DNA from 3 places in the Shewanella sp. SM68 genome. Region 3 is predicted to be linked to each of the others. Evidence: predicted binding sites of a transcription regulator. Region 3 holds the regulator's gene; each other region holds the start of a gene.
The links. The regulator ArgR, encoded in region 3, controls arginine synthesis, uptake and breakdown. The targets are predictions, from matches to a motif close to ANTGAATANNTATTCANT.
Positions count from the first base shown of each region.

Region 1: a site for ArgR is predicted at 4,024-4,041, ahead of argC (N-acetyl-gamma-glutamyl-phosphate reductase). Genes of this name have one in related genera too.
Region 2: a site for ArgR is predicted at 4,171-4,188, ahead of argA (amino-acid N-acetyltransferase). Genes of this name have one in related genera too.

Region 1 covers NZ_JAKKRU010000012.1:134,726-141,780, forward strand. The annotation lists gene L5M40_RS18315 (argininosuccinate synthase) at 1-1,019, opposite strand, end outside; gene L5M40_RS18320 (ornithine carbamoyltransferase) at 1,079-1,984, opposite strand; gene argB (acetylglutamate kinase) at 1,997-2,779, opposite strand; gene argC (N-acetyl-gamma-glutamyl-phosphate reductase) at 2,811-3,791, opposite strand; gene ppc (phosphoenolpyruvate carboxylase) at 4,413-7,055, shown strand, end outside.
Region 2 covers NZ_JAKKRU010000011.1:36,805-43,859, reverse strand. The annotation lists gene L5M40_RS17020 (alpha/beta hydrolase family protein) at 1-168, opposite strand, end outside; gene slmA (nucleoid occlusion factor SlmA) at 304-897, opposite strand; gene dut (dUTP diphosphatase) at 932-1,390, opposite strand; gene coaBC (bifunctional phosphopantothenoylcysteine decarboxylase/phosphopantothenate--cysteine ligase CoaBC) at 1,387-2,607, opposite strand; gene radC (RadC family protein) at 2,730-3,407, shown strand; gene rpmB (50S ribosomal protein L28) at 3,529-3,765, shown strand; gene rpmG (50S ribosomal protein L33) at 3,772-3,945, shown strand; gene argA (amino-acid N-acetyltransferase) at 4,268-5,587, shown strand; gene L5M40_RS16980 (PH domain-containing protein) at 5,707-6,225, shown strand; gene rarD (EamA family transporter RarD) at 6,275-7,055, opposite strand, start outside.
Region 3 covers NZ_JAKKRU010000002.1:382,034-389,088, reverse strand. The annotation lists gene ggt (gamma-glutamyltransferase) at 1-1,175, shown strand, start outside; gene L5M40_RS04790 (Dyp-type peroxidase) at 1,424-2,359, shown strand; gene L5M40_RS04785 (LysR family transcriptional regulator) at 2,433-3,335, opposite strand; gene L5M40_RS04780 (NAD(P)-dependent oxidoreductase) at 3,442-4,074, shown strand; gene argR (transcriptional regulator ArgR) at 4,222-4,692, opposite strand; gene mdh (malate dehydrogenase) at 4,987-5,922, shown strand; gene L5M40_RS04765 (thiol-disulfide oxidoreductase DCC family protein) at 6,035-6,409, opposite strand; gene folM (dihydromonapterin reductase) at 6,663-7,055, shown strand, end outside.

The sequences.
Region 1 (7,055 bases), on a different contig from region 3:
GACTCAGATGCTGCCAACAGTGACTTACACAGTGGTGTGAACCAACGGCCGTCATACACTAAATGCGCCATTTGTGCGGCGACTTGCTCACGCCAGTTACGGCTAGTCTTGTCGAGTACAAGCTCTTCAATCGCACGTAGTGCTGCGAACATCACAGTGCCGCCGGGTGTTTCATAACAGCCACGAGACTTCATGCCGACTAAACGGTTTTCAGTGATGTCGATACGACCCACACCGTGTGGCGCAGCAATCGCGTTTAATGTCATCAGTGCAGCATAAGGCGTTAGGGCTTCACCATTCACTTTAGTAATACGGCCATGTTCTACTTCTAGCGACACATATTCAGGCTTGTTCGGTGCATCTTCAGGATCGGCAGTCAGTGTCCATACGCCTTTGCTTGGCTCGTTCCATGGATCTTCTAACTCACCACCTTCATGGGAAATATGGAAAGCGTTGGCATCACGGCTATAGATTTTAGTCGCTGACGCTGACGTCTTGATGTCACGTTCAGCTAAATAGGCCAGCAGATCTTCACGGCTCTGCATAGTCCATTCACGCCATGGTGCAATCACTTTTAAATCAGGTGCTAATGCGGCGAAGCAACCTTCGAAACGCACTTGGTCGTTACCTTTGCCGGTACAACCGTGACACAGAGCATCGGCGCCCACTTTACGAGCCACTTCAACCTGCGCTTTGGCAATAATAGGACGCGCCATTGACGTACCGAGTAAATAAGTGCCTTCGTAAATCGCACCGCTCGCAATCGTTGGGTAAATATAGTCTTTAACGAATTCTTCTTTTAGATCGACGATATGACATTCAGAAGCACCTGAAGCTAAAGCTTTTTCAATCAAGCCAACCAGCTCTTCTTCGCCTTGGCCAACGTCGGCGCAGAATGCGATGATTTCACAGTTATCGTAGTTTTCTTTTAACCAAGGAATAATGGCCGAGGTATCTAGACCACCTGAATAGGCTAAAACCACTTTTTTCACGCCAGTATTTTTTATCTCGATAGACATCTTAAATTCCTATGACTCGTTTCTCTTAAGGAGAAAACAGGCTGCTAAACAGGGTTAATTTAACTAAATAAGGTTACCAGTACCGCATTTTGGGCATGCATCCGATTTTCGGCTTGTTGCAGAATTAAGGATCCTGCACCGTCCATCACTTCATCTGTTACTTCTACACCACGGTGGGCGGGCAAACAATGCATAAAGAAGTTAGCGCCCGCTTTCGCCATCAAAGCTTTGTTTACTTGGTATGGTGCAAACTTCGCTTTGATATCAGACAAAGGCGTTGGATCGCCCATTGAAATCCAAGTATCAGTATAAATAGCGTCGTGACCTTCAATCGCATCGATATCTGAAGTCAGCACTATCTTGCCGCCATATCGTTTGGCGAGCTCTTGCACTTCTGCCACTACGTAGCCATCAGGAAAGTGACCCGCTGGGCAGATCACTGTCATGGTGGCACCGAGAATAGCCGCACAGTACATCAGCGAGTTAGTGACATTATTACCATCACCAACATAAGCTAATTTAGCTTTACTGACATCCTCAAACTGCTCTGCCAGTGTTAAAAAGTCAGCTAAGGCTTGGCAAGGATGATAAAGATCCGACAGCGCATTGATCACGGGCACTGAGCCGAACTCGGCTAATTGTTCGATAGTGGTGTGTGAATAGGTTCTCGCCACAATTGCGTCGGCCCAACATGACAGGTTAGAAGCAAAGTCAGCAACCGATTCCCGTTTTCCCAGTTCACCATTTTGCTGGTCTAGGTATAAACAGTGGCCCCCGAGCTTATTAATACCGATATCAAAGCTAACGCGTGTTCTGAGTGAGGGCTTTTCAAATAACATCACCACACTCTTGCCATCCAGCGCATGACGATACTCAGCCGGATTGGCTTTAATCGTTTTTGCCAAGGCAATTAGATCCTGTAACTGCTTCTGGGTTAAGTCTTTTATCGATAGTAAATGCTTCATAACCTACTCCACTTATGGTTGGATTTGTGTTCCTACGGCTTCACCTTTTGCTAATGCGATTAATTGGCTTGCATCACGCCACGAGGCAACTTGTACCGCCTGCCCCATCCACTGTGCGACTTCGAGCGCAGCTTCAACTTTGACCTTCATTCCTTTTTCGATCACACCTTGCTTAACAAGGTCTGCTATCTGCTTGCCATTTAAACTGTGGATGAGCTGGCCTTTACCATCGAGCACCCCAGAAACATCCGACAGTAGCACTAACTTGCCGCCCACTAATTTGGCTAAGGCCGTCGCAGCTTGATCAGCATTGACGTTAAGCATTTGGCCATCGTCCATCATGGCGATAGAGCTACAAATCGGCATCCAACCTTGGGCGAGGATAAACTTAAGATAAGTGCCATCGTTTGGCGTGACTTCGCCCACTAGGCCTAAACGCTCATCTTTAATCTTAGCCGAAACAGTATTGCCATCGGCGAGGCTCATGCCCACACTCACAATGCCAGCCTTAGTCGCTGCGCCTTGAAGAATTTTGTTCGAAGTACCCGCAAGTGCGCCGGCAATAATCGGCATTTGCTCGGGCGGAGTCACACGCAAACCTTCTAACTTGACGGTTTCCATACCATTCGCTGCTAGCTGCTCATCCACCAGACAGCCGCCGCCATGCACCATCAACACTTGCTGACCATTGGCTAACATAGCCGCAGCCGTATCCATCAATCGCGCCATCCCCATTTCACATTGCAGCAGCGCGCCGCCCACTTTAAGCACTAATACTGAGTTGTTTGTAGACATCTTGACGACTCTCTTAAATAAGGATGAACAATTAAAGGTTAAAATGAATCTTTATGCATTGCAGCGCTTGGCTGGCAGCACCTTTCATCAAGTTATCGATGGCACTGGCTACCACTAAGTAACCGCTATTCTCATCAAACTTCCAACCTAAGTGACAGTTAGGTGTCAGCACCACATCGTCTACTTTCGGGAACTGATTGTGCTTCACGGTGACCAATGGCGCCTTGTCATACACGCTATAGGCCGCGGCCACATCGGCAGTCGTAGTACCTGGTTTTAGCTGTACGGTAATGGTCGCTAAAATGCCACGCTTAAAGTTACCAAGGTGCGGTGTAAATATCACTTCTTGGCCAAGCTGAGTGGCGATCTCGGGTTGATGTCTGTGGCCTAATACGCCGTAAGGTGTCAGGCTCACTTCACAAAAACTGGTGTGTAACTGCGCTTTACGGCCCGCCCCTGTTACGCCGCTCACGGCATTGATAACCGGATAAGCCGATGTCAGTAAACTCGCTAGCGGTTTTAACGCTGTCAATGATGCGGTCGGGTAACAACCTGGCACGGCAATCATCTTAGTCGCAGCGATTTCTTTAGCATTCCATTCGGCAAGGCCATACACGGCTTTGGCTAAAACTTCAGGATATTCATGCTCAAAGCCATACCACTTCGGATATTGCGCCACATCGCTAAAACGATAAGCACCGCTTAAATCGAATACCGCTAACCCTTGGCTATAAAACCAAGCCGCTAAATGCAGGCTCACCGAGTGCTCAGTCGCGAGCACCACGGCATCCGCTTCGGCAACGATTTTTGCCTTAGCTTCATCGGACAATGGCGACAGCGTTAATACGATATGGCTATAGCTAGGATACAAATCCGCTAAAGGTTTACCTTTATCTAAACTGTTTTCAGAAACATACAAACCCTGAATCGTCAGATCTGCTTCTGCATGGATTAAAGCGGTCAGTTGCGCGCCTGTGTAACCACTGGCACCAATAATGGCGATATTTTTCATGTTTTTGTCTTATTAACCGAATCAAAGAAACTTAAAGAGTAGATGAATAGCTTACACGCAACCGCGCATATCTATGATGACAAGACTATCGTCGCAGGAAATCGTAATAGGTCGTTATTTTATTCACTGTCAGGCTAATACTGTGCATCATGATATTCACTCTACAGGTCACAGGGGGTGACTTATCTCAACTGATGGCTAGACTACCACAAAGATCTACTTATGCAATATATGTGAATATATATTTTTAATTTATTTTCATCTTTTAAGCTCAAATTAGGATATCGAAGACACAGTTCCCATTCAGCTAACTCGTTAATAACACAGTTATCCAGGGTCAACATGAGTCAAAATCAGTCCTTTTCATTAACAGCTAAGATACATGTCTGCAAAGCATAAAATGATGCACTTCATATTCACTTGCACTAATCATCAAAAAATATTGCGTGACTTCGCATTTCTATTGAATATTCTTCATCAAATACCGTGATTGGTTGCATATCGGATAAGCCAGTCGTATAAGTTATAAGTTCTGCTGTTGACCATAGCCCCAAGTGATAGGTATTGTGCTAACGGGCTAAATGCACAGCGGATTTTTATGTTTTTCTATTCGGAGTAACTATGTCAGTAAACGCGGCAGACAATATGACAGATATGTATGCGTCATTAAGATCGAACGTGAGTATGTTAGGCCAAATCCTTGGCGATACTATGCGTACCCATCTTGGGGACTCTTTTCTTGAGAAGGTTGAACAGATCCGTAAGCTTGCCAAAGACTCACGCCGAGGCGATCAAGCCGCCAGAGAGCAAATGCTCGAGTTACTGACAGCTTTGCCAGACGAAGAATTAGTCCCTTTTGCAAAAGCTTTTAACCAATTTCTTAACTTAGCTAACTTATCCGAGCAATTTCATACTATCAGTCGTAATTGCGACGAACTTGTCTGCGTACCAGACCCAGTGGAACAACTCCTAGGCCGCATGCTCAATGGTCGTGTCGACCAAGCTAAAATGCTCGACTGTCTAAAAACACTGGATATCGATCTGGTGCTAACAGCGCACCCCACTGAAATTTCCCGTCGCACCCTGATCCAAAAATACGCCGCCATTGTCGACTGCTTAACAGAGCAAGAAAACGACCAACTGTCGGATAGAGAACGTCAACAGATCAATCTGCGCCTGCGCCAATTAATCGCGCAAATATGGCACACCAATGAGATCCGCCGCGAGCGCCCCACTCCAGTGGATGAAGCCCGCTGGGGATTATCCACCATTGAAGAGTCACTCTGGCATGCGGTGCCTGACTTCTTAAGACAACTTAACGACCGAGTGCAGCAACGCACAGGGCAGCAATTACCGATTGATATCGCGCCAGTGCGCTTTTCAAGCTGGATGGGCGGCGATCGCGATGGCAACCCGTTTGTTACCGCAAAAGTCACCCAAGAGGTGCTCGACCGTAACCGCCATGCTGCCGCCAGATTATTCTTAAAAGACATAGTCCTACTGGTCGGTGAACTATCGATGGAAGAAGCCAATGATGAGTTAAAGGCTTATACCAATAACAGCTGCGAACCTTACCGCCACGTGTTGCGCTCCATTCGTCAAAGACTGCGCGATACCATAGATTATTTAAATGCGCGCATTGAAGGCCACAATCCTGAAGTCGATAAGTCGAGCCTGATTTGGCAAGAAAGCGATCTCAAAGCGCCGTTAGAAATGCTTTATAAGAGTTTGACCGACTGCGGTATGCGCTTAATCGCCAACGGTTTATTGCTTGATATTCTCCGTCGCCTCGCCTGTTTTGGCATTCACATGCTCAGACTCGACATTCGCCAAGACGCCAGCCGTCACAGCGATGTGCTCGCCGAATTAACTCGCTATCTCGGCATGGGTGATTTCAACCATTGGGATGAAACCGAGAAACAAGCTTTCCTATTACGCGAACTCAGCAACCGTCGTCCACTGATCCCAGGTAACTGGCAACCCTCAGCCGATGTGGCCGAAGTGCTTAATACCTGTCGTTTGATTGCTAAACATCCGGCTAAAGCACTTGGATCCTATGTGATTTCGATGGCGGGTAAGCCATCGGATGTCTTAACGGTTTTACTCTTGCTCAAAGAAACGGGCTGTTCGCACCCAATGCGCGTGGTACCGCTATTTGAAACCTTAAGCGACTTAAACAACGCCGCGGCCTGTATTACCGATTTGCTCGATATCGACTGGTATCGTGGTTACACCAAAGGCATGCAAGAAGTCATGATTGGTTACTCTGACTCGGCTAAAGATGCCGGTGTCATGGCGGCGGCTTGGGCTCAGTATTACGCCCAAGAGCAGTTAGTGGCGGTCTGTAAACAAGCAGGCGTCAAGCTTACGCTATTCCATGGCCGTGGTGGCAGCATTGGTCGCGGGGGTGGTCCTGCACACAAAGCAATCCTATCGCAACCACCAGGTTCGGTAGATGGCCGCATTCGTGTGACTGAGCAGGGCGAAATGATCCGCTTCAAGTTTGGCTTGCCAAAACTCGCGGTTCAAAGCTTGGCCCTGTATACCTCGGCCGTATTGGAAGCAACCCTATTACCACCGCCAGAGCCGAAGCAAGAGTGGCGCAATTGCATGCAACGTATCGCTGAAGAATCAGTGGGTGCTTACCGTGGCATAGTGCGTGATGAACCTGATTTTGTGGCTTATTTCCGCGCGGCAACGCCAGAAGTGGAATTAGGGAAACTGCCACTCGGCAGCCGTCCTGCCAAACGTCGTGTCGATGGTGGGATCGAAAGTCTGCGAGCCATTCCGTGGATTTTTGCTTGGTCGCAAAACCGCTTGATGTTACCTGCATGGCTCGGCGCAGGTGAAGCACTACAAGCCGCCAGTGAACGTGGTGAGATGGGCTTACTGCAAGATATGGAGCGGGAATGGCCCTTCTTCAGCACTCGTATTTCAATGCTGGAAATGGTCTACGCCAAGGCGGAACCTAATTTGGCCCGCTACTACGAAACCTGTTTAGTACCTAAGGACTTGCATCACTTAGGCGAAACCTTGCGCCAACGCTTAGATCTGGGCATTAAAGTCGTGCTTAAGTTGACAAAATCGGATAGTTTAATGGCGCATACACCGTGGAATCGCGAATCAGTTAAACTGCGAAATCCGTATATCGATCCATTAAACTTCTTACAAACCGAGCTATTAGCGCGGACACGTAAGGAAACAACCGAAACTCCTGCGTCTGAACATGTACAGTTAGCGCTAATGCTGACCATTGCAGGTGTG
Region 2 (7,055 bases), on a different contig from region 3:
TAAATATTTACCAGTAGGTGATATTTTTACATCCGAGTACTCATCACCTTTGCTGAATAACTGTGCTTGCGATAACGCATTCGCGTTGGAGCTATTGGCTGCAAAGGTGGATATTGGAAGTATTGGTAAGCAAAGTGTCGCCAATGCGGCTAATCGGAAGAGTTTCATCTGACATCCTTGTAAAATCATTGTGTTTTTTGTTCTTAAAATGTTTTTCGAGGATAAAACAAAAGATGGGGCGAAACAAGGAAGGAATACCGAACATAAAGGACGATAGTTACCGTCCTTTATGTTGAAAAATCATTAGCTTTGTAAAAGTTGATGCTGGATAAAACGCCACTGTTCATCGAAGTGTGTCGTCGGTTTGAGTTTGAATTCACTTCGTACAAATTGGGCGATGCGGCCTTCGGCAAAGGCTAACAGTAAATTGGCTAATATGGCTTCGTCTAAGTTGAAGCCTTTACCTTCTCGCAGGGTTTTTTCCCGTAAAATTTGCTTTAACTGGGTTTCAATTTTGGCAAATAAGTTACCAATACGACTTCGCAGGCGTTCATTTTCACCGAGTAGAGCATCACCGTTGAGAACGCGGGAAATTCCTGGGTTACGCTCGGCAAAGATCAGCAGCAGTTGCAGTACCAACTGGCAGCGCTTCATGGTGTCTTTTTCGTCATCCATGATTAAATTGATGCGCGACAATAACGACTCTTCGATAAATTCGATTAAGCCTTCGAACATCCGCGCTTTACTCGGGAAGTGGCGATACAGGGCGGCTTCCGATACACCGACTTCTGAGGCCAGTTTCGCTGTGGTGATCCTTTGTCCTGGGTTGGTTTCTAGCATCTGCGCTAGACATTGCAGAATGTGTTCACGACGATTAATTTTTGGGCTTACAGCCATTGCAGTATCCTTGGCTCAATAACGACTTAGGGGATTATTTAGTGCCTGAATGGCCAAATCCGCCTTCACCACGGTCTGAGCTGTCGAACTCATCAACGAGTTTGAATTGTGCTTGTACCACAGGAACAAACACCAGTTGCGCGAGACGATCGCCCATTTCTAAGGTGAATGGACTGTCACCACGATTCCAACAAGATACCATTAAGGGGCCTTGGTAATCTGAATCTATGAGTCCGACTAGATTCCCCAGTACGATACCGTGTTTATGGCCCAGGCCTGAGCGCGGTAAAATCACCGCAGCAAGTCCTGGGTCGGCCACATGAATAGCAATCCCCGTGGGAATGAGCACTGTTTCACCCGGTGCTATGGTTAAAGCCGTGTCTATCATGGCGCGAAGATCCATGCCTGCACTGCCTGCGGTGGCGTAAGCGGGCAAAGGAAATTCTGAGCCGATACGGGAGTCGAGAATTTTTAATTCAATCGGTGTTTTCATGTATTTGTTTTTTCTTTCACTATCAACGAAAGTAATTGCCGTGCCAACGTGAGTTTGTCAGTAGCAGGCAAATCTTGACTGCCGTGCGGCCAGAAAACACGCAGGGCATTAGCATCGGCATTAAAGCCTAGGCCAGCAATGGAAACGTCGTTTGCGGCGATCATGTTCAAGTTTTTACGTTTGAGCTTATCGTGCGCATAGGCTTCTACATCATGGGTTTCGGCGGCAAATCCCACCACAAAAGGACGGTTAGGTAAGCTCGCAACCGTGGCTAAGATATCAGGATTCCTCACCAGCGCAAGTTGCATTTCTTCGGTCGATTTTTTGATCTTACAGGTAGCAATATCACTAATGCGGTAGTCTGCAACGGCGGCGCAGCCAATAAAAATATCTTTTTTATCAACGTTATCCATAACAGCATCGAGCATATTTTGCGCCGATTCAACATCAATGCGTGTCACGCCTTCTGGGGTGCTGAGATTTACTGGGCCTGAGACTAAGGTGACTGTTGCCCCCATATCTGCCGCGGCTTTGGCCAGTGCAAAGCCCATTTTTCCAGAACTGTGATTTGAAATGTATCTGACGGGATCAATTGCTTCACGGGTTGGTCCGGCGGTAATAAGCACCGACTGGCCTGCAAGAGGCTGCGCAGAGACTTCTTTTGTTGCAAAAAAATCACTGGCTAGCTCGGCAATTTCTAGCGGTTCGAGCATGCGTCCAGGGCCGACTTCACCACAGGCCTGACTGCCACTGGCGGGGCCCCAAAGTGTAAAACCACGTGATGCGAGGCTAGTTAAATTCGCTTGTGTAGCCAGATTACGGTACATCTGCTGATTCATTGCCGGACACAGGGCGATAGGTGCCTCAGTGGCAAGACACGTGGTGGTGATTAGCTCATCGGCCATGCCTGCATTAATCCGCGCCAATAGGTTTGCGGTTGCAGGGGCGATGATGACGAGATCTGCCCAACGAGCGAGTTCTATATGACCCATGGCTGCTTCTGCTGCGGGGTCGAGCAAGCTAGATGCCACTGGATGTCCAGACAACGCTTGCAGCGTCAGAGGCGTGATAAATTCCATCGCACTTTGGCTCATCACCACGCGCACATCAAAGCCTCGCTCCTTCAAGCGGCGTACTAAATCAGCACTTTTATAGGCCGCAATACCGCCGCCAATGCCCAGCAGGACGTTTTTATTTGTCAGACTCACAGACATCATCCGAGATAGAAATAATGCCGGCAACAATATCACAAAGTGGTGAATTTTAGTGACTATCCCAGTTCAAAAAATCTCGTCCATACTCAGTAAAGTGAAAATATGTGAGATGACAGGGAGGTCACATGGGGATTAAAGATTGGCCTGAGGGCGAAGGTCCCAGAGATAAACTGTTACAAAAAGGAGCTGCGCATCTCTCGGATGCTGAATTACTGGCAGTATTGCTGCGTAACGGTTTAGCCGGATTAAACGCGGTTGACCTTGCTAGGTCGCTTATTTGCGAGTTTGGCGGCCTCAGAAACCTGCTCTGTGCCCCAAGAAATCAGGTGTGTCGACTTCCGGGCGTAGGACCTGTAAAATACGCCCAGCTTCAAGCTGCGGCCGAATTAGCGCGGCGTGTAGCGCAGGAAAATCTGCAAAGAGGTCAGGTTTTGACAAATCCCGATTTAACTCGGGACTATTTAATGCGACAATTGGCCGATCGCTCCTATGAAGTGTTCGCAGTTTTACTGCTGGATAGCCAGCATAGAGTGATTCAATTTGTCGAATTATTCCGCGGCACAATAGACTCAGCCTCAGTGTATCCACGTGAAGTGGTGAGCTTAGTGCTGGAGAAAAAGGCCGCAGCAGTTATAGTTTGTCATAATCATCCGTCTGGTATTGCCGAGCCCAGTCAGGCTGACCGACGAATAACTGAGCGATTAAAAAATGCGTTAGCAACCATAGACGTATCCTTGTTGGACCATATGGTTGTAGGTGATCGAGAGATAGTTTCTTTTGCAGAACGAGGCTGGATTAATTAATCTAACACTTGATCTTCACTCTGTGATCGTGTATAAAATGCGCCCTCTTTGTGCCTCGGGCGACGGCCATACGAGGCACATTAATGCTCGAGCGTTAAAATTGTTTTTGGAGAAGATTGACATGTCAAGAGTATGCCAAGTTACTGGCAAGAAGCCGATGGTTGGTAACAACCGTTCGCATGCAAAAAACGCGACCCGTCGTCGTTTTTTACCTAACCTACAAAACCACCGTTTTTGGTTAGAAGAAGAAAAGCGTTTCGTACAGTTACGTGTATCTACTAAAGGTATCCGTCTGATCGACAAAAAAGGTATCGAAGTTGTTGTTGCTGAACTTCGTGCCCGTGGCGAGAAGGTATAATAGATCATGGCTAAAGCTAAAGGTAATCGTGAGAAGATCAAATTAGTTTCTACAGCTAAGACTGGTCACTTCTACACAACTGAAAAAAACAAGCGTAACATGCCTGAAAAAATGGAAATCAAAAAATTTGATCCAGTTATTCGTCAGCACGTTATCTACAAAGAAGCCAAAATCAAGTAATCCTTGGTTAGTGTTTCGAGAAAAGCCCCTTATTTAAGGGGCTTTTTTTTGCATTTTTTTAGTGGCTAGTCATCAAGTTGAGATAATTGCCTCGCAAACTTAAGCCGCTGAATCATCCCCTGTGAAGTTAAAAAAGTGTGAACACTTGCTGAAAATATAAAATAGTGCAGTTCTAAGCACTTTAAATCATTAAAGCTGCACTTTAGTGAGAATAAATTCTTTATATGTGAATTAAAATGCAATACCATACGCGAAAGTTATCGATTCATTCCTGGCATGTCATAGTGACGCTGCCAGCTCAAAAATGAGGTGTAAATAACGCGTGCGTACCACTGAACTGGTTGATGGATTTCGTCACTCTGCCCCCTATGTTAATGCTCACAGAGGTAAAACTTTTGTGGTCATGCTTGGCGGTGAAGCTTTGGCTCAAAATCAATTCCGCGCCATCTTAAATGATGTCGCCCTGCTGCACAGTTTAGGGATCAAAGTGGTGTTGGTATATGGCGCTAGGCCGCAGATTGATGCTGCATTAGCCGCCAACGGTATTGCGCCTGCCTACCACGACGGTGTGCGTATCACGGATGAAGATTCGCTCAAAGTGATTAAGCAAGTTGCGGGTGCACTGCAATTTGATATCACAGCGCGTTTATCCATGAGTTTAAGTAATACGCCGATGCAAGGTGCGCAAATTAACTTAGTGAGCGGCAACTTTGTGATTGCTCAACCACTGGGTGTGGATAATGGTGTGGACTTTTGTCTGAGTGGCAAAGTGCGTCGTATTGATGTGCAAGGCTTAAAACGTCAGTTAGATAATCACTGTATCGTATTGATGGGGCCGATTGCGGCTTCGGTTACTGGTGAAAGTTTTAATCTCACCGCCGAGGAAATCGCGACTCAAGTGGCGATTAAGCTCAAAGCAGACAAGATGATCGGCTTTAGCTCACAGAACGGTATTCTCGATCGAAATGGCGATGTGATTGCCGAGTTGATGCCAAATGATGCGCAAAACATCATGAACAAGCTGGCCGAGCAAGGTTCTGCTTGTGTTGGTACTATGGCGTTTCTCAAAGCCAGTATCGATGCTTGCCGCAATGGTGTGCCACGTTGTCACTTAGTCAGCTACCTCGAAGATGGCGCCTTGTTGCAGGAACTGTTTTCCCGCGAAGGGATTGGTACACAAATCGTCACTGAGAGTGCTGAGCGTTTACGCTGTGCGTCAATCGCCGATATTGGCGGTGTGTTGAACCTTATCCGTCCATTGGAGGAACAAGGCATTCTGGTGCGTCGTAGTCGTGAGCAGCTTGAGATTGAAATCGAACAGTTCATGTTGATTGAACGTGATGGTTTAGTGATTGGTTGCGCTGCGCTCTATCCTTTTGAAGAGGACAATGCGGGTGAGTTTGCTTGTTTAGTGGTGCATCCCGATTATCGCGATGCCGACAGAGGGAGCTTACTGCTGAAGAACATTATCAATCAGGCTAGAAACCGTGGTTATTCACGCTTGTTTGCATTGACAACTCGGAGCATTCACTGGTTCTTAGAGCATGGTTTTGTGATTGAAGATGTTGAAGCATTGCCGCAGAAGAAAAAGCAGTTGTATAACTATCAACGCCGCTCAAAAATTCTCGCGCTCGATCTTTAAGCCGTTCTAAATCAATCCAATCAATGCCAGCCTAGTACTCATATTAGCGCTGGCATTTTTATTGACATAATATGTCTTTGTTGGCAGATTAAGACTTCACTGCACGGGAGATACTGCCAATGAGTCCTCAATTTTTTGAACTCGCCCCTTTAACCCAAACCTCTATCTTCAGCTTTATCGTCTTATTGCTCGGTTTAGCGGGTATCTTGCTGATGTTATGGCTAAAAAATATGCCTAAGATAGCGAAGTCAGCGAGTTTAGGTATATTGCTGGTGATGATGGGCGGATTTTCTTGGGTCTTCTATCAATCGAATCGTGCCGAATTAGTGTTAACCGATACAGAGCTCACAGTTGATGTTCCCTTCTATAAAGTGCAGTTATCCCGCGCGGATTTATTGCCCGCCGAGGCACGCATAGTCGATTTGCAACAAGAGGCAGATTTAACGCCGAGCTTTAAAACCAACGGTATAGGCATGCCAGGATTTCAATTGGGCTGGTTTAATCTACAAGGGAAAGGCAGGGCATTTTTGGTGATAACAGATAAATCGCAGTTAGTGTTAGTGCCAACGACTAAAGGCTACAGTTTATTACTTACAGTACCGCAAGGGAGTGAGTTTTTAGCACAGTTACAGAAGTAATCATCATATGTCATCACTTCTGCCACTGTGTTTATCGGCGTGATAATGTTTACGCCGTTTTGCGTTTATAGGCCATATCTAAGGTAAAGACGAGCAGCGCGCTCCAGATAAAGCCGAAGGTCACGCCTTTTTCGGCATCGAAGGGCTCATTGAACAGACTCACCGCGAGGATGAACATAATACTCGGGCCAATATATTGGAAAAAGCCGAGCATAGACAATGGAATACGTACCGCTGCCCCTGCAAAACACAGCAAAGGAATGGTAGTCACTATCCCAGCCGCCATTAACATCAGATTCAATTGCCAATCGTTAGTCAGCATGCTCGCCGTGGCAGTGTCTAAGGTTGCGACGAGATAAATCAGCGCTACCGGTAATAACACTGCGGTTTCGACCAATAATCCGGCCTTAGCATCCACATTGACCTTTTTTCGCAGCAGTGCATAGAAACCAAAGGTGCCCGCGAGTGCCAGTGAGACGATGGGAATCGAGCCAAAAGAGATTAACTGGATCAATACGCCAGCGCTGGCGAGTGAAACCGCAAACCATTGCAGTTTACGCAACCTTTCGCCTAGAAATAACATACCGAGTAAAACGTTGAGTAAAGGATTGATGAAGTAACCTAGGCTGGCATCGAGCATGTGATCGTTATTTACCGCCCAGATAAATAGTAGCCAGTTTCCCGCGATCAATATGGAAGTAATGGTGAGAACCATCAACTGTTTAGGCTGTTTAAACAGTAAGCGTAAGCGAGAAAAACCGCCGATAAACTGCATAATGATCAGCATAAACACGAATGACCAAATCACTCGATGGAGCAAAATTTCGGTG
Region 3 (7,055 bases):
TGATTGCCTATTACCTTGATGGCAGTGGTAAAAAACTGGCTAAATTCCCCGGTTTTAAAGAAACCTATATGCCTAATGGTAAGATGCCTGCCGTAGGGGAAATCTTTAAAAATCCCGCGCTTGCTAACACTTATGAGAAAATTGCCAAGGGCGGTCGCGATGCTTTCTATAAAGGTGATATTGCCAAAAGTATCGATAAGTACATGAAATCCCAAGGTGGTTATTTGAGTTATGATGACTTAGCGAGCCATACTAGCGACTGGATAGATCCCGTTTCGGTGAACTACCGTGGTTACGATGTGTGGGAACTGCCACCTAATGGTCAAGGCATTGCGGCGCTACAAATCTTAAAAACGATGGAGCCCTTTAATGTGGCTGCCATGGGCTTTAATAGTCCTGAATATGTCCATTTATTTGTCGAAGCAAAGAAACTCGCCTTTGCTGACAGAGCTAAGTTTTATGCCGACATGGCCTTTAATAAAGTGCCCGTTACCGAGCTTATCTCACAGAAATATAACTATGATCGCGCTAAGTTGATTGACCCTACAAAAGCCGCCAAGAGTGTCGATGCGGGTAATCCAGCGTTGCAACATGGCGATACTGTGTACCTGACTACCGCCGACAAAGATGGCAACATGGTGTCACTCATTCAGAGTAATTACCGTGGTATGGGGTCAGGGATGACACCGCCGGATCTCGGCTTTGTGCTGCAAGACCGTGGGCAAATGTTTGATTTAACGGAAGGGCGTTTTAATACCTACGCACCGGGTAAGCGTCCATTCCATACCATTATTCCGGCTTTTGTGACCAAAGACGGTAAACCTTGGCTGAGCTTTGGGGTGATGGGCGGCGCGACTCAACCACAAATGCACGCGCAGATTGTAATGAATCTGATTGATTTTAAAATGAACTTGCAAGAAGCGGGCGATGCCCCCAGAATTTTGCATATGGGGTCAACCGAGCCCACAGGCGAAGTGATGAAGGATGGCGGCTACGTCAGTCTGGAATCAGGTTTTCCGGTAGAAACCCGTCGTGAGTTGATTAAGAAAGGCCATGTGCTGCGTGATGGACTTGGGGAGTTTGGTGGCTATCAAGCCATTGGATTTAATGCCGAAACCGGCGTATATCGTGCGGCCTCTGAGAGTCGCAAGGATGGTCACGCCGCAGGCTATTAACACTAAGATAAATGCTAAGGTAAGCTCAATACTGAGTGAACCTGACGTCATTGATTCGATTTAACTGATTGGCGAGACTTTAATGGTCTCGTCAATTTTTATGTTTAAGGGTCTGGGGTGGGATAATGCTCCGCTATTGGCATTATCATAAACAGATCAGAGCAAACTGTGCGTTAGTTAATGTCATTTTTAGGTAAAGTTGCGGATAATATTGCCGAAAATGAATTTAGAAAAAGGGTGATAACCAAATGGATATTCAAAATATGCCGCGTGAACAGTTGGGTGTGTGTGCAGAGGGGAACTTACACAGTGTCTATTTGATGTTTAATGCCAATGACAATGTCGAGTCGCAATTACGTCCCTGTCTTGCCAACGTTGCGCAGTATATTTATGAGCTGACAGATCAATATTCCGACAGTGCATTCAATGGTTTTGTTGGTATTGGTGCTAATTATTGGGATAGCCTCTATCCTACTGCTCGCCCAGAACTGCTTAAACCTTTCCCTGCGATGCAAGTGGGCAGTCGTGAAGCACCTGCAATTGAATATGATTTATTCGTGCATATTCGCAGTGATCGTTACGATATTCTGCATTTAGTGGCTAATGAAATCAGCCAAATGTTTGAAGATTTAGTGGAGTTAGTTGAAGAAGAGCGTGGCTTTAGATTTATGGATAGCCGTGATTTGACTGGTTTTGTCGATGGTACCGAAAACCCTAAGGGGCGTCACCGCCAGGAAGTGGCACTTGTGGGTGATGAGGATCCTGAGTTTAAGGGTGGCAGCTATATCCATGTGCAAAAATATGCCCATAACTTGAGTAAGTGGCATAGATTACCAGTTAAAAAACAAGAGGATATTATCGGCCGTACTAAGCAAGATAATATCGAGTATGAATCTGAAGATAAGCCACTGACCAGCCATATCAAGCGCGTTAATCTTAAAGATGCCGATGGTAAATCAATGGAGATCCTGCGTCAGAGTATGCCCTATGGTTCGCTGAAGGAGCAGGGATTAATGTTTATCTCTAACTGCCGCACGCCAGAACATTTTGAAAAGATGCTGCATAGCATGATGTTTGGTGATGGCGCAGGCAATCATGATCACTTGATGCATTTTACTAAGGCGATGACAGGTTCATCTTTCTTTGCCCCCGCACTGGATTTTATGCTGCAGTTCGACGAATAAGCTTTCTATAATCAAGCCGAATTAGCATCAATCGAGACGCACTTAAGCTAACGCCTAAGTGCGTTTTTTTATGCTAATGCGCGGGAACCCATTTTTTGATATCGAGCTGCCATTGCAGGGCGGTGAAATCGATAAAGGCGCGCACTAGATTTTGCTGATAACTGCGGGACAAATATACCGCCCACAGGGTTTGGCCTGGTGTCGTAAATTCGGGTAAGACTTCTTTGAGCTGACCACTGGCAAGGTATTGGTTAGCCAAGTCACAGGGTAAACGCACTATGCCATGTCCACGTAGCGCCGCACTGACCAACACTCCCATATCGTTAGCCCTAAGATTCCCTGTAACTTTGACGTGCTCGGCTTGCAGTTCTTTTAGAAAAGGCCAGTTTTGTTGCGCTGAGTGTATGAGGCAGTTGTGGGCCAGTAGATCAATGGGTTCGAGGAGTGGCGTTGCGCTATCAAGATAGCTCGGCGCCGCGCAAAGTACTGCATCTATGGTCATCAAACGCCGAGCTATGAGATTCTCATCGGGTTGCTCGGTATAACGTAGCGCCACGTCGACTCGCTCATCTACCAATTGCGCAAAACTGTCCGACATCACCAGTTGAATGTTGACCTTAGGATGAATTTTAATAAAGCGATCAACGACATCAAACAGACTGTGCTGCCCAAGGCCAATAGGCGTAGCGATACGAATACTGCCTACCAGTTCACTGTTATGGCTGTGGGCACGACTCTCCATGGCAGCAACTTCACTTAAGATCCGCTGGCAAAATTGTAGCGCTTCCTCACCCTGCAAAGTCAAGCTGGCGCTGCGCGTGGTGCGGTGTAATAAGCGTAAACTCAACCACTGCTCCACTTCTTGAATATGACGGGAAACCTGCAGGCGGCTGAGGTCTAAATGTTCGGCAGCTTTGGTAAAGCTGCCACAGTTTGCGACTTCGACGAAACTGCGTATAGCGGCAATTTTATCCACATTAGTATCCTATATTGAAACAATCATGCTCAATTATTGATGTTTATTAGGTGAAAAACTGCAAGTAAACTGGATCCAATGTAAATCATCTGAGTGAGACAATGAAATGAAAATCGCAATTTTAGGTGCAACGGGTTGGATCGGTGGTGCAATTTTAAAAGAAGCACAGAGTCGTGGACATAAAGTGATAGCGTTAGTGCGTGACCCAAGCAAGTTATCCGTGGCTGACGTAGTAGTACGTGCCGTGGATTTAGAGCAGCCATTGGTCGCCGATACCTTTGCTGGCGTAGATGTCGTGATTGCCGCCGTTGGTGGCCGCGCCCAACAAAATCATGGTCTAGTGGCGAGTACGGTTCAGCATTTACTGGATGTGCTGCCTAACGCTAACGTGCCACGTTTATTGTGGGTCGGTGGTGCTGGGAGTTTAGAAGTGGCGCCGGGTGTGACGCTGGTCTCTAGCCCAGACTTCCCCGCAGTATATAAAGATGAGGCGTTAGCTCAGGGTGAAGCCTTGAAGGTATTCCGTGCGGCGCAAACGGCAATCAATTGGACCTTTGTGAGCCCAGCGGCTGAGATTTATCCCGGTGAGAGTGAAAGCCCGTACCGTCTTGGTGGCGACAGTTTCTTTACCGATGCTAATGGTCAAAGCCGTATCTCTGTAACTGATTACGCAAAAGCCATGGTAGATGAAGCCGAAAAGGGCGCTCACCCAAACCAGCGCATCAGTGTGGCTTACTGATATCGTTATAGTTGAGTTAGATATTGTGAGTTAGATATTGTGCTGGAATGTGTAACGTAATCGGGACAATGGCCAAATAACCAGCGCTATATTGCACTTCAAAATGTACAGATAAAATAGAACAGGTCAGCTCACTGACCTGTTTTTTTATTCTGCGTAATTGAATAAAGATTTGATGGTTTCTAAGGTATCGGCGATATCTTGGATGCTCGATGGGCAAATAAAGATAGTGTCATCACCGGCAATCGTACCCAAAATGCCTTCTGGTTTACCAATAGAATCCAATAAACGGGCAATCAGCTGCGCGGCACCTGGGCTAGTTCGCACGACGATCATAGCTTGATTGTGATCGACGTCGAGTACCAAATTCTTCAGTGGGCTACCCGCGGTGGGTACGCCTAATTCGGCTGGTAAGCAATACACCATCTCTTGCTTAGCGTTGCGAGTCCGCACTGCGCCGAACTTGCTGAGCATGCGTGACACTTTTGATTGGTTAATATTACCAAAGCCTTCAGCTTGCAAGGCGGTGACGATTTCACTCTGAGAGCCAAAGCGCTCTTCTTTTAAAATCGACTTAAAAATTCTAACAAGGTCATCCTGATTCTTGGTCGTTTGCATAATATTATTATTCGTTATTCAAAAAAACAGGCCCATTTTGAATATTTTTAGAAAAATTGTCAACAAATAACCAGATTGGTTGAATAAAAATTCACTAAGTCCCAGTGGCTAAGTGTTTGCTGGGGGCGTAAAAATCCCAATTTGAGTAATTGTTCTACATTGCTTCTACGTTATTCCGGAATTCTTTTGTCCCACGACTAAGGGATAATTGAAATTGTTGTGACATTCCAGTAATGTGACGCCAACGCAAATTAGATCCATGTCACACATATCCGAGAAATAACGGAGATAACTATGAAAGTTGCTGTACTTGGTGCTGCTGGTGGTATCGGCCAGGCTCTTGCCCTACTGTTAAAAACTCAATTGCCTGCGGGTTCACAATTGTCTCTATATGATATCGCACCGGTAACTCCGGGTGTTGCGGTTGACTTGAGCCACATTCCAACTGCTGTTGAAATCAAAGGTTTTGCTGGTGAAGATCCAACGCCTGCCCTAGTGGGTGCTGACGTTGTTCTAATTTCTGCTGGTGTTGCACGTAAGCCTGGTATGGATCGTTCAGATCTGTTCAATATCAATGCCGGTATCGTTCGCAACCTGATCGAAAAAGTAGCGGCAACTTGCCCTACGGCTTTGGTTGGCATTATCACTAACCCAGTTAACACGACTGTGGCTATCGCTGCAGAAGTGATGAAAAAAGCGGGTGTTTATGATAAGAACCGTCTGTTCGGTATCACGACATTAGACGTGATCCGCTCTGAAACCTTCATCGCCGAATTAAAAGGCCTGAACGTTGCTGACGTTAAAGTGAATGTGATCGGCGGCCACAGCGGCGTGACCATTCTGCCATTACTGTCTCAAGTTGAAGGCGCGACTTTCACTGACGAAGAAGTGGCAAGTTTGACGACTCGCATCCAAAACGCGGGTACAGAAGTGGTTGAAGCTAAAGCCGGTGGCGGTAGCGCGACTCTGTCTATGGGTCAAGCGGCTTGCCGTTTCGGTCTGTCTCTGGTTCGTGGTCTGCAAGGCGAAGCTAACATAGTTGAATGCGCCTATGTTGACGGCGGCAGCGAGCATGCTGAATTCTTCGCACAACCTGTGCTGTTAGGCAAAAACGGTATTGAAAAAGTACTGCCTTACGGTGAAGTGAGTGCATTCGAAGCTAACGCTCGTGATTCTATGTTAGATACGCTGAAAGGCGATATCAAACTAGGCGTTGATTTCGTTAAATAATATTTCGGATAATCTTTTTAGATTATGCCGAATTAAAAACGGAGCCATGAGCTCCGTTTTTTTATGCCTGGGTTTTACATTTTACCAAGCGAATTCAGTCGATCAGCGGCGCTCAGTTATCATCGCAGCGGGCTTTGCCCGTCAGTAAATAGGAGATGCGGTATCTGTGTTTTGCGAATCTGAGATAGCACCAATCGGCCACAGTTTTAATCACGGGCAGGCGTAACAGTTGGATCCAGGCGCGCGTCCCTGTCAGTGCCCACGCTTTACAAGTGACATCTAACCCGAGTAACACTTCGCCCGTTGCGGTTTCGCCATGGAGAATCGTATTGGCGTAGTCTTTATTGATATGGCTGAAGCGCTCACTAAAGTCTGGCGCATTTAAATCCTCAAGCGCAATCAAGTTCTTCGGATCGCGCGCTTTCAGTTGACGCATTTCGGCGCTACATAATGGACAATTCCCATCGTAAAAAATCCGCAGTTCCATCGGTATTACCTCTGATGACTTGATCACAATACTTGAAGTGAGTACTCAAGCTTGGTTTTCTTCTACCCTATACGCAGAAGAAAGGGTTTTAGATCGAAGCGATTGTAGAACTGATCAGCCCCTCATTTGGCTTTTTGTTAGGTTAAATTCAAATGAGTGCAGTAACATCTTGGTTATTAATCAGTTTAACTTGATTGCTGATTTTTAAGTGAACAAGGTAAAGCCTGACAAATAACGACTCAAAAGGATAGGTATGACATCTCCCATCATAATTACAGGCGTGGGTAAACGCATAGGTTACGCCTTAGCCAAACATTTTCTCGCCCAAGGTCAGCGCGTGATTGGTACTTATCGCAGCCATTACGCTAGCATTGATGAGCTGAACGCCTTAGGTGCGACTCTGTATCCCTGCGATTTTTATGACGATGCCCAAGTGCAATCCTTAATTGATGAGTTAACTCAACAGCCTCAAGTTCGCACCATTATTCACAATGCCTCGGACTGGCTGCCTGATCCTGTGCTTACAAAGAATGAGTCTTTAAAGAGTACCACTTTTGCGCCGAGCCAAGTGCTGCAGCGCATGATGCAAGTGCATGTGAGCGTACCCTATCAGTTGAACTTGGCCTTAGAGGCGCAGCTACGTGCG